Regions from separate parts of the Enterobacter sp. 6722112 genome, predicted to be linked through region 2. Evidence: predicted binding sites of a transcription regulator. Region 2 holds the regulator's gene; each other region holds the start of a gene.
What was found. The regulator sigma-54, encoded in region 2, starts transcription at its own class of promoters, with help from an activator protein. The targets are predictions, from matches to a motif close to GTTGGCACANNTTTCGCTNT.

Region 1 (4,193 bases), 2.9 Mb from region 2:
TGGCGAAAAACTATCTGCCGCTGGGGCTGGTGGCGGGGCTGGGCGTGGCGTATGTCGGCCTACAGCTGACGGCGGCGGGGCTGCACTATGCGCAGTCGTTGCTGTTTAACCGGGCCGCCGTGGGCGTGGTCCAGCAGCTTCGCACGGATGTGATGGATGCCGCGCTGCGCCAGCCGCTGAGCGAGTTTGATACTCAGCCGGTCGGGCAGGTTATTTCGCGCGTCACCAATGACACCGAGGTGATCCGCGACCTCTATGTAACCGTTGTCGCAACGGTTCTGCGCAGTGCCGCGTTGATTGGCGCGATGCTGGTGGCGATGTTCAGCCTGGACTGGCGTATGGCGCTGGTGGCGATCGCTATTTTCCCGGCGGTGCTGATTGTGATGGTAATTTACCAGCGCTACAGCACGCCGATTGTTCGTCGCGTGCGCGCTTACCTCGCAGATATCAATGATGGCTTCAACGAAGTGATCAACGGCATGAGCGTTATCCAGCAGTTTCGCCAGCAGGCGCGTTTTGGCGAGCGAATGGGAGAAGCCAGCCGCTCGCACTATATGGCGCGGATGCAGACGTTACGGCTGGATGGCTTCCTGTTACGCCCGCTGCTGAGCCTCTTCTCTGCGCTGGTGCTGTGCGGGCTGTTGATGCTGTTTGGCCTGACGACGCGCGGAACCATCGAGGTGGGGGTACTGTACGCATTTATCAGCTACCTTGGACGCCTTAACGAACCGCTGATTGAACTCACCACGCAGCAATCGATGCTGCAACAGGCGGTGGTTGCGGGCGAGCGTGTATTCGAGCTGATGGACAGGCCGCGTCAGACCTATGGCGATGACGAACGCCCGCTGGAAAGTGGATCCATAGCGTTTGATCATGTCTCGTTTGCCTACCGCGACGACCAGCTTGTCTTGCAGGATATCAACCTCGAGGTACCGTCGCGCGGTTTTGTCGCCCTGGTTGGGCATACCGGCAGCGGCAAAAGCACGCTCGCCAGTTTGCTGATGGGCTACTATCCGTTGACGCAGGGGGAGATCCGTCTGGACGGACGGCCGCTTGCCGCGCTTAGCCACAACGCGTTACGTAAGGGCGTCGCGATGGTGCAGCAGGATCCGGTGGTACTGGCGGATACCTTTTATGCCAACGTGACGCTGGGACGACCTTTCACGCCTGAGCAGGTATGGGAGGTGCTGGAAACGGTGCAGCTTGCGGATCTGGCGCGCGGGTTAAGCGAGGGGATCCATACCCGGCTGGGTGAGCAGGGCAATAATCTCTCGGTCGGGCAAAAGCAACTTCTTGCGCTGGCGCGCGTGCTGATTGAGACGCCACAGGTGTTAATTCTGGATGAAGCGACCGCAAGCATTGACTCCGGTACCGAGCAGGCGATCCAGCAGGCGCTGGCTGCCGTGCGGGATCGCACTACGCTGGTGGTAATCGCCCACCGCCTCTCAACCATCGTCGATGCCGATACCATTCTGGTGCTGCACCGTGGCCAGGCCGTTGAACGGGGGACGCACAGAGCGCTGCTTGAGGCAAAAGGACGCTACTGGCAGATGTATCAGTTGCAGCTGGCAGGCGACGAACTGGCCGCCAGCGCGCGCGAGGAAGAGTCACTCAGCGCCTGATGCACCATAACAAGGCAATGCGCTAACAGACTTAACCGTTGGTGCAAAACTGAAACGCACCCTGCACTGCCATGGTGCGTTTTTTTTCGCCTCTTCCCGGCGCATCCGCGCCGCGGCGCTTTCCTCCTCACCTTTCACTTCTGGCACACCCTTTGCAATATCCCTTTCGTGTTAGCTGCGGCCATTACCGAATTCTGACTGGAGGGGATATATGAAGCTGGTTACGGTGGTAATCAAACCATTCAAACTCGAAGACGTGCGTGAAGCGCTGTCTTCCATGGGTATTCAGGGACTGACTGTCACCGAAGTGAAAGGCTTTGGGCGTCAGAAAGGTCATGCCGAGCTTTATCGCGGGGCGGAATACAGCGTTAACTTCCTGCCAAAAGTGAAGATTGATGTGGCGATTGCCGACGATCAGCTTGATGAGGTGATTGATGTCGTCAGCAAAGCAGCCTACACCGGAAAAATTGGCGACGGCAAAATTTTCGTTGCCGAACTACAGCGCGTCATTCGCATCCGTACCGGCGAATCTGACGAAGCGGCGTTGTAAGTAACTCCTGGCACACAGTGATAGGGATCGAGAAAATGAAGAAAGCAACAATGAAAACAGGTCTGGGTTCGCTGGCACTGCTGCCGGGCCTGGCAATGGCTGCACCTGCTGTGGCAGACAAAGCCGATAACGCCTTTATGATGATTTGCACCGCGCTGGTGCTGTTCATGACGATTCCGGGGATCGCGCTGTTTTACGGCGGCCTGATCCGCGGCAAGAACGTACTCTCCATGCTGACGCAGGTTGCCGTCACGTTCGCGCTGGTGTGTGTGCTGTGGGTGGTTTACGGTTACTCGCTGGCCTTCGGGGAGGGCAACGCCTTCTTCGGCAACGTTAACTGGGCGATGCTGAAAAATATCGAACTGACCGCGGTGATGGGCAGTTTTTATCAGTATATTCATGTCGCGTTCCAGGGCTCATTCGCCTGCATCACCGTGGGGCTGATTGTGGGCGCGCTGGCTGAGCGTATCCGCTTCTCTGCGGTACTGATTTTCGTGGTGGTCTGGCTGACGCTCTCCTATATCCCGATTGCGCATATGGTCTGGGGAGGTGGTCTGTTGGCTTCCCATGGCGCGCTGGACTTTGCGGGCGGTACCGTTGTGCACATCAACGCCGCGGTAGCAGGTCTGGTAGGCGCCTACCTGATTGGTAAGCGCGTGGGCTTCGGGAAGGAAGCATTCAAGCCGCACAATCTGCCGATGGTCTTTACCGGCACCGCCATCCTCTATTTTGGCTGGTTCGGCTTCAACGCAGGTTCAGCCAGCGCCGCTAACGAAATCGCCGCGCTGGCCTTCGTGAATACCGTTGTGGCAACCGCCGGCGCTATCCTCTCATGGGTATTTGGCGAGTGGGCCGTTCGCGGCAAGCCATCGCTGCTGGGTGCCTGTTCCGGGGCGATTGCCGGTCTGGTAGGTATTACGCCAGCGTGCGGTTACGTGGGCGTGGGCGGTGCGCTGCTGATCGGTATCGTCGCAGGACTGGCGGGGCTGTGGGGCGTTACCGCACTGAAACGTGTTCTGCGCGTTGACGATCCGTGTGATGTATTCGGCGTACACGGTGTGTGCGGCATCGTCGGCTGTATCATGACCGGTATCTTTGCTGCCCAATCTCTGGGCGGTGTGGGTTACGCAGAAGGCGTGACCATGATGCATCAGGTGCTGGTACAGCTGGAAAGCATCGCGATCACCGTTGTCTGGTCCGGTGTTGTGGCCTTTATCGGTTACAAGCTGGCTGATATGACCGTTGGGCTGCGTGTGCCGGAAGAGCAGGAGCGCGAAGGCCTGGACGTCAACAGCCACGGCGAGAATGCCTATAACGCATAATTTGAGTGCCTTGCCGGGCGGCGGCTTCGCCTTACCCGGCCTGAAAAAGCACAATTCGCAGGCCCGGTGAGCGCAGCGCCACCGGGCTTTTTACATCACCCGCGATTACGCATCACACCTTCCTGCACGGTAGAAGCCACCAGCACGCCATCCTGAGTGTAAAACTCCCCGCGTACAAAGCCGCGCGCGCTGGACGCAGAGGTACTTTCCACGCTGTAAAGCAGCCATTCATTCATATCGAATGGACGGTGGAACCACATGGAATGGTCAATTGTGGCTACCTGCATCCCTTTTTCGAGGAAGCCCACACCGTGCGGCTGTAGCGCAACCGGCAGGAAGTTGAAATCCGACGCATACCCCAGCAGGTACTGATGCACGCGTAAATCTGCGGGTACGCTGCCGTTGGCGCGGATCCACACCTGGCGGGCGGGCTCAGCGGTATGCCCCTTCATTGGGTTATGAAATTCGACCGGGCGGATCTCCAGCGGTTTATCGCACAGAAACTTCTCTTTTACCTGCGGCGGCAGCAGATGCGCGAGAGCGCGGGCAATTTCGGTTTCCGATTTCAGATCGTCCGGCGACGGGGCAGACGGCATCTTTTTTTGATGCTCATAGCCCGGCTCTGGCGCCTGGAACGAGGCGGTCATGTAGAAGATGGGTTTGCCATGCTGGATGGCCGCCACGCGACGGGCGCTGAAG
Region 2 (4,193 bases):
CTGCGATTGTTTGTTTCCAGCATAGGTAACCATAGCTCAAGGTAGCTTCGCGTCTGGTAGATAAAATTGTGTACTTCTGTGTGTCGATCGAGGAACGCTGCCACCGGCTTATCCAGACCGGTCATCGGACGCAGTTTCGGATCCCAGTGTGGGTTCGGCAGGAAACGCACATCAAAAACGTAATCCGCATCGATAGGTATGCCGTGCTTAAAGCCGAAGGATTCAAACACCATCGTCAGTTCGCGCTCGCGCTTGCCGAGTAAGCGCGTACGCAGCATTTCCGCCAGCTCGTGGACGGACATTTCGGAGGTGTCGACAATCAGGTCGGCCCGGGAACGCAGCGGCTCAAGCAGATCGCTCTCTTTATCGATGGCGCTTTCCAGCGAAAGATTTTTACTGGAGAGCGGATGCAAACGACGTGTATCGCTGTAGCGACGGATCAGCGTGTTGCGGTCAGCGTCCAGGAACAAGAGCTGAGGCGAGAAGCATTCCGGCAGGCTGTTCATTGCCTGCTCGAAGATTTCCGGCGATTCCGGCATGTTACGCACGTCGATACTGACGGCGGCAGAGATTTGCCTGTCCCCCAGCGTCCGCGCCAGATCGGGTAACAACACTACCGGCAGGTTATCTACACAGTAAAATCCCATGTCTTCCAGCGCGCGCAGGGCCACGGACTTCCCGGACCCCGAACGACCGCTGACGATCATCAGCACCATGTTCCGTTTCTCCTCAGGGCAGCCGTTCTGAAGGCCCTTTCCCGATTATGCCTCATCCTGATTGCCTTCTGCTTCAGTGATAATTTGATAAAGCTCTTCATCACTTTGGGCTGAGCGCAGTCGACGACAAATGGTTTTATCCGCCAGACGTTTGGCAACCAGCGACAGCGTGTGCAGGTGGGTTTTGGTCTGATCGGCAGGAACCAGCAGCGCGAAAAGCAGATCCACAGGCTGGTTATCGATGGCGTCAAAAGCGATAGGCGTTTCCAGTTGCACAAACACCCCCACGGCACGCAGCGTATCTTCTTCCAGCTTGCCATGCGGGATCGCAATGCCATTGCCGATGCCGGTACTGCCCATTTTTTCACGGGTCAGAATGGCTTCAAACACGATCTGCGGCGGCAGACCCAGCTGTTTTGCGGCCAGCTCACTGATGATTTCCAGCGCACGTTTTTTGCTCTGGCAGTGAACGCCACTGCGGGTACAATCCTGGTTAAGGACATTGCTCAGTTGAAGAGCGGAATCGTTGTTTATCATAATTTCACCTAAGCGCTAACTGTACAAATGGCCTGTTGTGTTTCACAACAGGCCGTCCTGCACCCGTTAACTGCCCGGACAATTAGTGTTGTTTCAGTTTATCTTTATGTTTATTGAGCTGTCTCGCAAGCTTATCAATCAAGCCGTCGATAGCCGCGTACATGTCTTGCCCTTCCGCACTGGCATGGAGTTCCCCTCCGTTGACGTGCAGGGTCGCATCCGAGATATGCGTCACTTTCTCCACTTTCAACACAACATAGACCTGGTTGATCCTCTCGAAATACTGCTCGAGTTTCGCAAACTTAGTGTTTACAAAATCGCGTAAAGCCTCAGTAATCTCGACGTTATGTCCGGTGATATTGAGCTGCATAGTGTCTTCCTTATCGGTTGTGTCAAACCAGTTGTTTACGCTGGTTAGACGGCGGAATGGATAAAGACTCTCGATACTTCGCGACAGTACGACGTGCCACCATAATACCCTGATCGGACAGCATGGTGGTTAACTTACTGTCACTGAGTGGCTTCGCGGGGTTCTCCGCGGCGATCAACTTCTTCACCAGTGCGCGAATAGCCGTTGACGAGGCTTCGCCGCCGCCTTCGGTGTTCACGTGGCTGGAGAAGAAATACTTAAGCTCAAAAATACCGCGTGGGCTGTGCAGATATTTCTGCGTGGTCACGCGGGAAATGGTTGATTCATGCATCTCGACGGCCTGGGCGATGTCTGCCAGCACCATCGGTTTCATAAACTCTTCGCCCTGCTCAAAGAACGCCTGCTGCTGTTCGACAATACAGCGGCTGACGCGCAGCAGCGTGTCATTACGGCTCTCCAGGCTCTTGATCAACCAGCGTGCTTCCTGAAGGTTGCTGCGAATGTATTGATTATCAGCGTCGTTACGGGCGCTGGTGCACATGGAGGCGTATTGCTGGTTGATTTGCAGGCGAGGAATGCTGTCGGCGTTCAGTTCAACGACCCACCGGCCATTGTGTTTTCTCACCAGCACATCAGGAATGACATATTCCGGTTCGCTGGTCTGGATCGACTGCCCCGGACGCGGATCGAGCGACTGGATCAGATTCACCGCTTCCTTCAGCACCTCTTCTTTCAGGCGTGTGACGCGCATCAGGGTGCGGAAGTCGTGATTCGCCAGCAGATCCAGATGATCGCTGATGATGAGCCGGGCTTCGTCAATCCACGGTGTCTCTTTGGCAAACTGCGAAAGCTGGATCAGAAGGCAGTCGCGCAGATCTTTCGCGGCGACACCTATCGGGTCGAAACGCTGAACGCGTTTCAGAACGGCTTCGATCTCTTCCAGTTCAATCTCGTCATTGCCGATGCTTTCAAGAATCTCGTCCAACGTCACGGTCAAATAGCCCGTGTCGTCAACGGCATCGACAATCGAGGTGGCAATGGCGCGATCGGTATCGGAGAAAGGGGTCAGCTCTACCTGCCACATCAGGTAGTCCTGAAGCGACTGGGTGGTTTCGCCCTGGTAGACCGGGAGTTCATCGTCCTGGTAGTCTGCACGTGTCCCGGAAGGGGTACCCGCGGTGTAAATTTCATCCCAGCTGGCATCCAGCGGCAGTTCGTCCGGCATCTCTTTCTGTTCGAGCGCATCTACGGAGTCGAGCGTTTCTGTGTCCTGCGTCTGCTGGGCGTCTACCTCGTCATGAAGATCGGTTTGCTCCAGCAGCGGATTGCTGTCCAGCGCCTGCTGGAGCTCCTGCTGGAGTTCTAACGTGGACAGCTGCAACAGACGGATTGCCTGCTGTAGCTGCGGCGTCATGGCCAGTTGCTGGCTGAGCCGTAATTGCAAACCTTGCTTCATGTTCAGAGCGTTTTTCTCCGGTTCGGCGTGACTTAACCTCTACCCTATCAGAGTCTGAAGTCTTCCCCAAGGTACACGCGCTTAACATGCTCATCTTCGAGGATTTGCTGCGGCGTACCGTGGGCAATCAGATGGCCCTGGCTCACTATGTAGGCGCGCTCACACACGGCCAGCGTTTCACGAACGTTGTGGTCCGTGATCAGTACGCCAAGCCCGCTGTCGCGCAGGTGCTCAATGATACGTTTGATATCGATAACGGAGATGGGGTCAACGCCCGCAAACGGTTCATCCAGCAGGATGAATTTTGGGTTTGCTGCCAGCGCGCGCGCAATCTCAACGCGGCGGCGTTCACCACCGGACAGCGCCTGGCCGAGGCTGTCACGCAGATGCTCGATATGAAACTCTTCCATCAGCTCGTTCGCACGGTCAGAGCGCTGCTCGCTGGTCAGATCGTCACGGATCTGGAGCACGGCCATCAGGTTGTCGAACACGCTTAAGCGGCGGAAAATAGACGCTTCCTGCGGCAAATAGCCGATGCCACGACGCGCGCGGGCATGCAGCGGCAGCAGGCTGATATCTTCATCATCGATGATGATGTTGCCGGCGTCACGCGGGACGATGCCCACCACCATGTAGAAGGTCGTGGTTTTACCCGCCCCGTTAGGGCCAAGCAAACCCACGATTTCGCCGGAGTTGACGGTCAGACTGACATCTTCGACGACGCGGCGGCCCTTATACGCTTTCGCGAGGTTTTTTGCAGTTAAAGTTGCCATAACGAATTAGTTACTCTTTTTCTGTGCCGGAGCCTGACCGTTGTTCTTGTCCTGCAACTGCGAAGGCACAAGCACGGTCGTGACGCGTTTGCCTTTTTCGCTGGAGGCCTGCATTTTCTGCTCTTTCACCAGATAGGTGATCTTGTCGCCTTTGATATTGCTGTCCAGCTGTTCTAGGTAAGCATTACCGGTCAGGATGACCAGATCCTTCGCCAGTTCATAGTGCATATGCGAGGCATGGCCTTTCACCGGCTTGCCGTTGTCCTGCATCTGGTAGAAGGTGGCCGGGTTGCCATAACCATCGATAATCTCTTTGCCCTGCTCGCCGCCCGGACGGGTAA
Region 3 (4,193 bases), 100 kb from region 2:
TTCTCGGTTGTTCACGCTATCCGGAATGTGATTATGTCCGTCCCCTGAAAAGCCAGGCGGACGGACATATCGTCAAAATTCTGGAGGGACAGCTTTGTCCACTCTGTGGCGGCGAACTGGCGCTGCGGCAGGGGCGGTTCGGGATGTTTATCGGATGCAGCCGCTATCCGGAATGTGAACATACGGAACAAATTGATAAACCAGATGAAACGGCAATTGCCTGCCCTCAGTGCCAGCGTGGTCAATTGGTGCAGCGCCGCTCTCGTTATGGCAAGACCTTCCATTCGTGCGATCGCTATCCTGAATGTCAGTTCGTTATCAATTTCAAACCAGTAGCGGGCGTCTGCCCTCATTGCGATTATCCGTTACTTATAGAAAAGAAAACCGCGCAAGGCTTGAAACGCTTTTGCGCCAGTAAACAATGTGGAAAGCCGGTTTCGGCGGATCAAATCAGTGAATAATAACCTGCCATCAGGCTCCATCGCGCAGGCGGTGGACATCCTGAAAAAAGAAGAAGTCATCGCCTATCCAACAGAAGCCGTTTTCGGGGTCGGGTGCGATCCTGACAGCGAAGTCGCCGTTAACCGTCTGCTGGCGCTAAAACAGCGGCCTGTCGAAAAAGGATTGATTTTGATCGCTGCGAACTACGAGCAGCTTAAGCCTTATATTGATGATTCCATGCTGACACCTGCACAGCGGGAAACCATTTTCTCTGCGTGGCCTGGTCCCGTGACGTTTGTTTTCCCTGCACAACCGACAACGCCGCGCTGGCTAACCGGGCGTTTCGATTCACTCGCGGTACGCGTTACCGACCATCCCTTGGTGGTGGAGTTATGCCAGGCATTTGGTAAACCCCTGGTTTCAACCAGCGCCAACCTGACCGGGCTTCCCCCTTGTCGGACAACAGAAGAAGTTCTGGCGCAGTTCGGGAATGATTTCCCTGTAGCCGTGGGTGAAACCGGGGGGCGTCTTAACCCGTCAGAAATTCGCGATGCCTTGACCGGCGAACGTTTTCGCCAGGGATAATGTTATGGAAACCTATGCTGTTTTTGGTAACCCGATCGCGCACAGCAAGTCGCCTCTGATCCATCAGCTGTTTGCAGAGCAATTGCAGATAGATCACCCGTATGGTCGGGTTCTTGCGCCTGTTGATGCATTTATACCGACGCTGAATAGCTTTTTTGATGCGGGTGGTAAAGGTGCGAACGTCACGGTGCCTTTTAAAGAAGAGGCTTTCGGGCGTGCGGATGAGCTGACCGAGCGTGCGTCGCTCGCTGGTGCCGTCAATACCCTTAAGCGGCTTGAAGATGGTCGCCTTCTGGGCGATAACACCGATGGCATAGGTTTACTCAGCGATCTGGAACGACTGTCGTTTATTAAACCAGGCTTTCGGATCCTGCTGATCGGCGCGGGTGGCGCGTCGCGCGGCGTATTGCTTCCTCTTCTTTCGCTGGATTGTGCGGTGACAATCACCAACCGTACCTTCTCCAGAGCAGAAGAACTGGCGGCGTTGTTCGCACACACAGGCAGCGTAACTGCGGTAGCACTTGACGATCTCGCGAGTCACGAATTTGATCTTGTGATTAATGCCACCTCAAGCGGCATTAATGGAGAGATCCCGGCGATTCCTGCATCCCTGGTTCATTCCCACATCTACGCCTATGACATGTTTTATCAAAAAGGGAAAACGCCATTTCTGACCTGGTGTGAACAACAGGGGGCAAAACACGTGGCTGATGGTCTGGGCATGCTGGTGGGGCAGGCGGCTCATGCGGTGCTACTCTGGCATGGCGTGTTACCTGCTGTAGAACCGGTGATCGAAAAGCTGAAACAGGAACTGATGGCATGAATCAGGCGATTCATTTTCCCGACAGAGAAATCTGGGATGAAAATAAGCAAGCGGTTTGTTTCCCGGTGCTGGTGCATGGAATGCAGCTCACCTGTGCGATTAAAGGGGAGACGTTGCATCAGCGCTTTGGTGGTTCAGATCCGTTAGCGGTCTTTTGCGAAAATCGCTGGGATCTGGAAGAGGAAGCCAGCGATTTGATCCGCGATCAGCAGGAAGACGATCAGGGTTGGGTCTGGTTATCCTGATCCAGATAGTCATTCTTCCATTTAACGTAATTGTTCGCTGAGTATTTCAATCCTTCGATCTCCGCCTCTTTTAGGGGGCGGATCTGTTTAACCGGACTGCCTAAATAGAGATAGCCACTTTCCAGACGTTTGTTTTGCGGAACAAGGCTTCCTGCGCCAATCATTACGTCATCTTCTACTATGACGCCATCCAGCAAAATCGATCCCATCCCAACGAGCACCCTGTTACCGATTGTGCAGCCGTGGAGCATCACTTTATGACCGACGGTGACATCTTCCCCAATGATGAGCGGATTGCCCTCAGGGTTATAAGATGACTTATGAGTCACATGCAGCACGCTGCCGTCCTGAATATTGGTGCGTGCACCGATCGCAACGTAGTTAACATCGCCCCGGATCGCGACGAGTGGCCAGATGCTGACATCCTCGGCCATGCGAACATCACCAATGACCACGCTGCTGGTATCGATCATCACGCGATCGCCTTTTTGGGGGAACAGATCTTTATAAGGACGTAATACTGCAAACATATCTACCTCGATACAGATGAGCGCTATTAAAGAAGACTTTGATCGTATTCCTGGATCGAGGCAAGGCAAAATGCGTCAATTTTTAAGCGGATCGGGTGGGTTTTCAGCGAAAAGAACGGAAAATCATCAGTTGGAAAAAAAGATCTAAAAAATACTTGTGCTAAAAACTGGGATCCCTATAATGCGCCTCCATCGACACGGCGGATGTGAATCACTTCACAGATAACCCGGTCGGCTGAAGAGAAAAAATCCTGAAATAACGGGTTGACTCTGAAAGAGGAAAGCGTAATATACGCCACCTCGCGACAGCGCGCTGAAGCGCGTCGCAACTGCTCTTTAACAATTTATCAGACAATCTGTGTGGGCACTCAAAGTGACATGGATTCTTAATGTCCTCGGACACTAAATGAATACCAAGTCTCAACGAGTGAACACGTAATTCATTACGAAGTTTAATTCATTGAGCATCAAACTTTTAAATTGAAGAGTTTGATCATGGCTCAGATTGAACGCTGGCGGCAGGCCTAACACATGCAAGTCGAACGGTAACAGGAAGCAGCTTGCTGCTTTGCTGACGAGTGGCGGACGGGTGAGTAATGTCTGGGAAACTGCCTGATGGAGGGGGATAACTACTGGAAACGGTAGCTAATACCGCATAATGTCGCAAGACCAAAGAGGGGGACCTTCGGGCCTCTTGCCATCGGATGTGCCCAGATGGGATTAGCTAGTAGGTGGGGTAACGGCTCACCTAGGCGACGATCCCTAGCTGGTCTGAGAGGATGACCAGCCACACTGGAACTGAGACACGGTCCAGACTCCTACGGGAGGCAGCAGTGGGGAATATTGCACAATGGGCGCAAGCCTGATGCAGCCATGCCGCGTGTATGAAGAAGGCCTTCGGGTTGTAAAGTACTTTCAGCGGGGAGGAAGGCGATAAGGTTAATAACCTTGTCGATTGACGTTACCCGCAGAAGAAGCACCGGCTAACTCCGTGCCAGCAGCCGCGGTAATACGGAGGGTGCAAGCGTTAATCGGAATTACTGGGCGTAAAGCGCACGCAGGCGGTCTGTCAAGTCGGATGTGAAATCCCCGGGCTCAACCTGGGAACTGCATTCGAAACTGGCAGGCTAGAGTCTTGTAGAGGGGGGTAGAATTCCAGGTGTAGCGGTGAAATGCGTAGAGATCTGGAGGAATACCGGTGGCGAAGGCGGCCCCCTGGACAAAGACTGACGCTCAGGTGCGAAAGCGTGGGGAGCAAACAGGATTAGATACCCTGGTAGTCCACGCCGTAAACGATGTCGACTTGGAGGTTGTGCCCTTGAGGCGTGGCTTCCGGAGCTAACGCGTTAAGTCGACCGCCTGGGGAGTACGGCCGCAAGGTTAAAACTCAAATGAATTGACGGGGGCCCGCACAAGCGGTGGAGCATGTGGTTTAATTCGATGCAACGCGAAGAACCTTACCTACTCTTGACATCCAGAGAACTTAGCAGAGATGCTTTGGTGCCTTCGGGAACTCTGAGACAGGTGCTGCATGGCTGTCGTCAGCTCGTGTTGTGAAATGTTGGGTTA

Region 1: glnK (P-II family nitrogen regulator) is a predicted target of sigma-54. The motif match lies at 1,762-1,781, and genes of this name have one in related genera.
Region 3: AC4OVU_RS19895 (gamma carbonic anhydrase family protein) is a predicted target of sigma-54. The motif match lies at 2,905-2,924, and genes of this name have one in related genera.

The regions. Positions count from the first base shown of each region.
Region 1 is NZ_JBZWGR010000007.1:859,251-863,443, forward strand. Features, by position in the region: gene AC4OVU_RS05600 (SmdB family multidrug efflux ABC transporter permease/ATP-binding protein) at 1-1,622, shown strand, start outside; gene glnK (P-II family nitrogen regulator) at 1,834-2,172, shown strand; gene amtB (ammonium transporter AmtB) at 2,208-3,494, shown strand; gene tesB (acyl-CoA thioesterase II) at 3,590-4,193, opposite strand, start outside.
Region 2 is NZ_JBZWGR010000007.1:3,749,096-3,753,288, reverse strand. Features, by position in the region: gene rapZ (RNase adapter RapZ) at 1-716, opposite strand, end outside; gene ptsN (PTS IIA-like nitrogen regulatory protein PtsN) at 762-1,253, opposite strand; gene hpf (ribosome hibernation promoting factor) at 1,336-1,623, opposite strand; gene rpoN (RNA polymerase factor sigma-54) at 1,646-3,079, opposite strand; gene lptB (LPS export ABC transporter ATP-binding protein) at 3,127-3,852, opposite strand; gene lptA (lipopolysaccharide ABC transporter substrate-binding protein LptA) at 3,859-4,193, opposite strand, start outside.
Region 3 is NZ_JBZWGR010000007.1:3,852,393-3,856,585, reverse strand. Features, by position in the region: gene AC4OVU_RS19915 (DNA topoisomerase family protein) at 1-461, shown strand, start outside; gene tsaC (L-threonylcarbamoyladenylate synthase type 1 TsaC) at 454-1,026, shown strand; gene aroE (shikimate dehydrogenase) at 1,031-1,849, shown strand; gene AC4OVU_RS19900 (DUF1488 family protein) at 1,846-2,094, shown strand; gene AC4OVU_RS19895 (gamma carbonic anhydrase family protein) at 2,070-2,624, opposite strand; rRNA gene AC4OVU_RS19890 (16S ribosomal RNA) at 3,102-4,193, shown strand, end outside.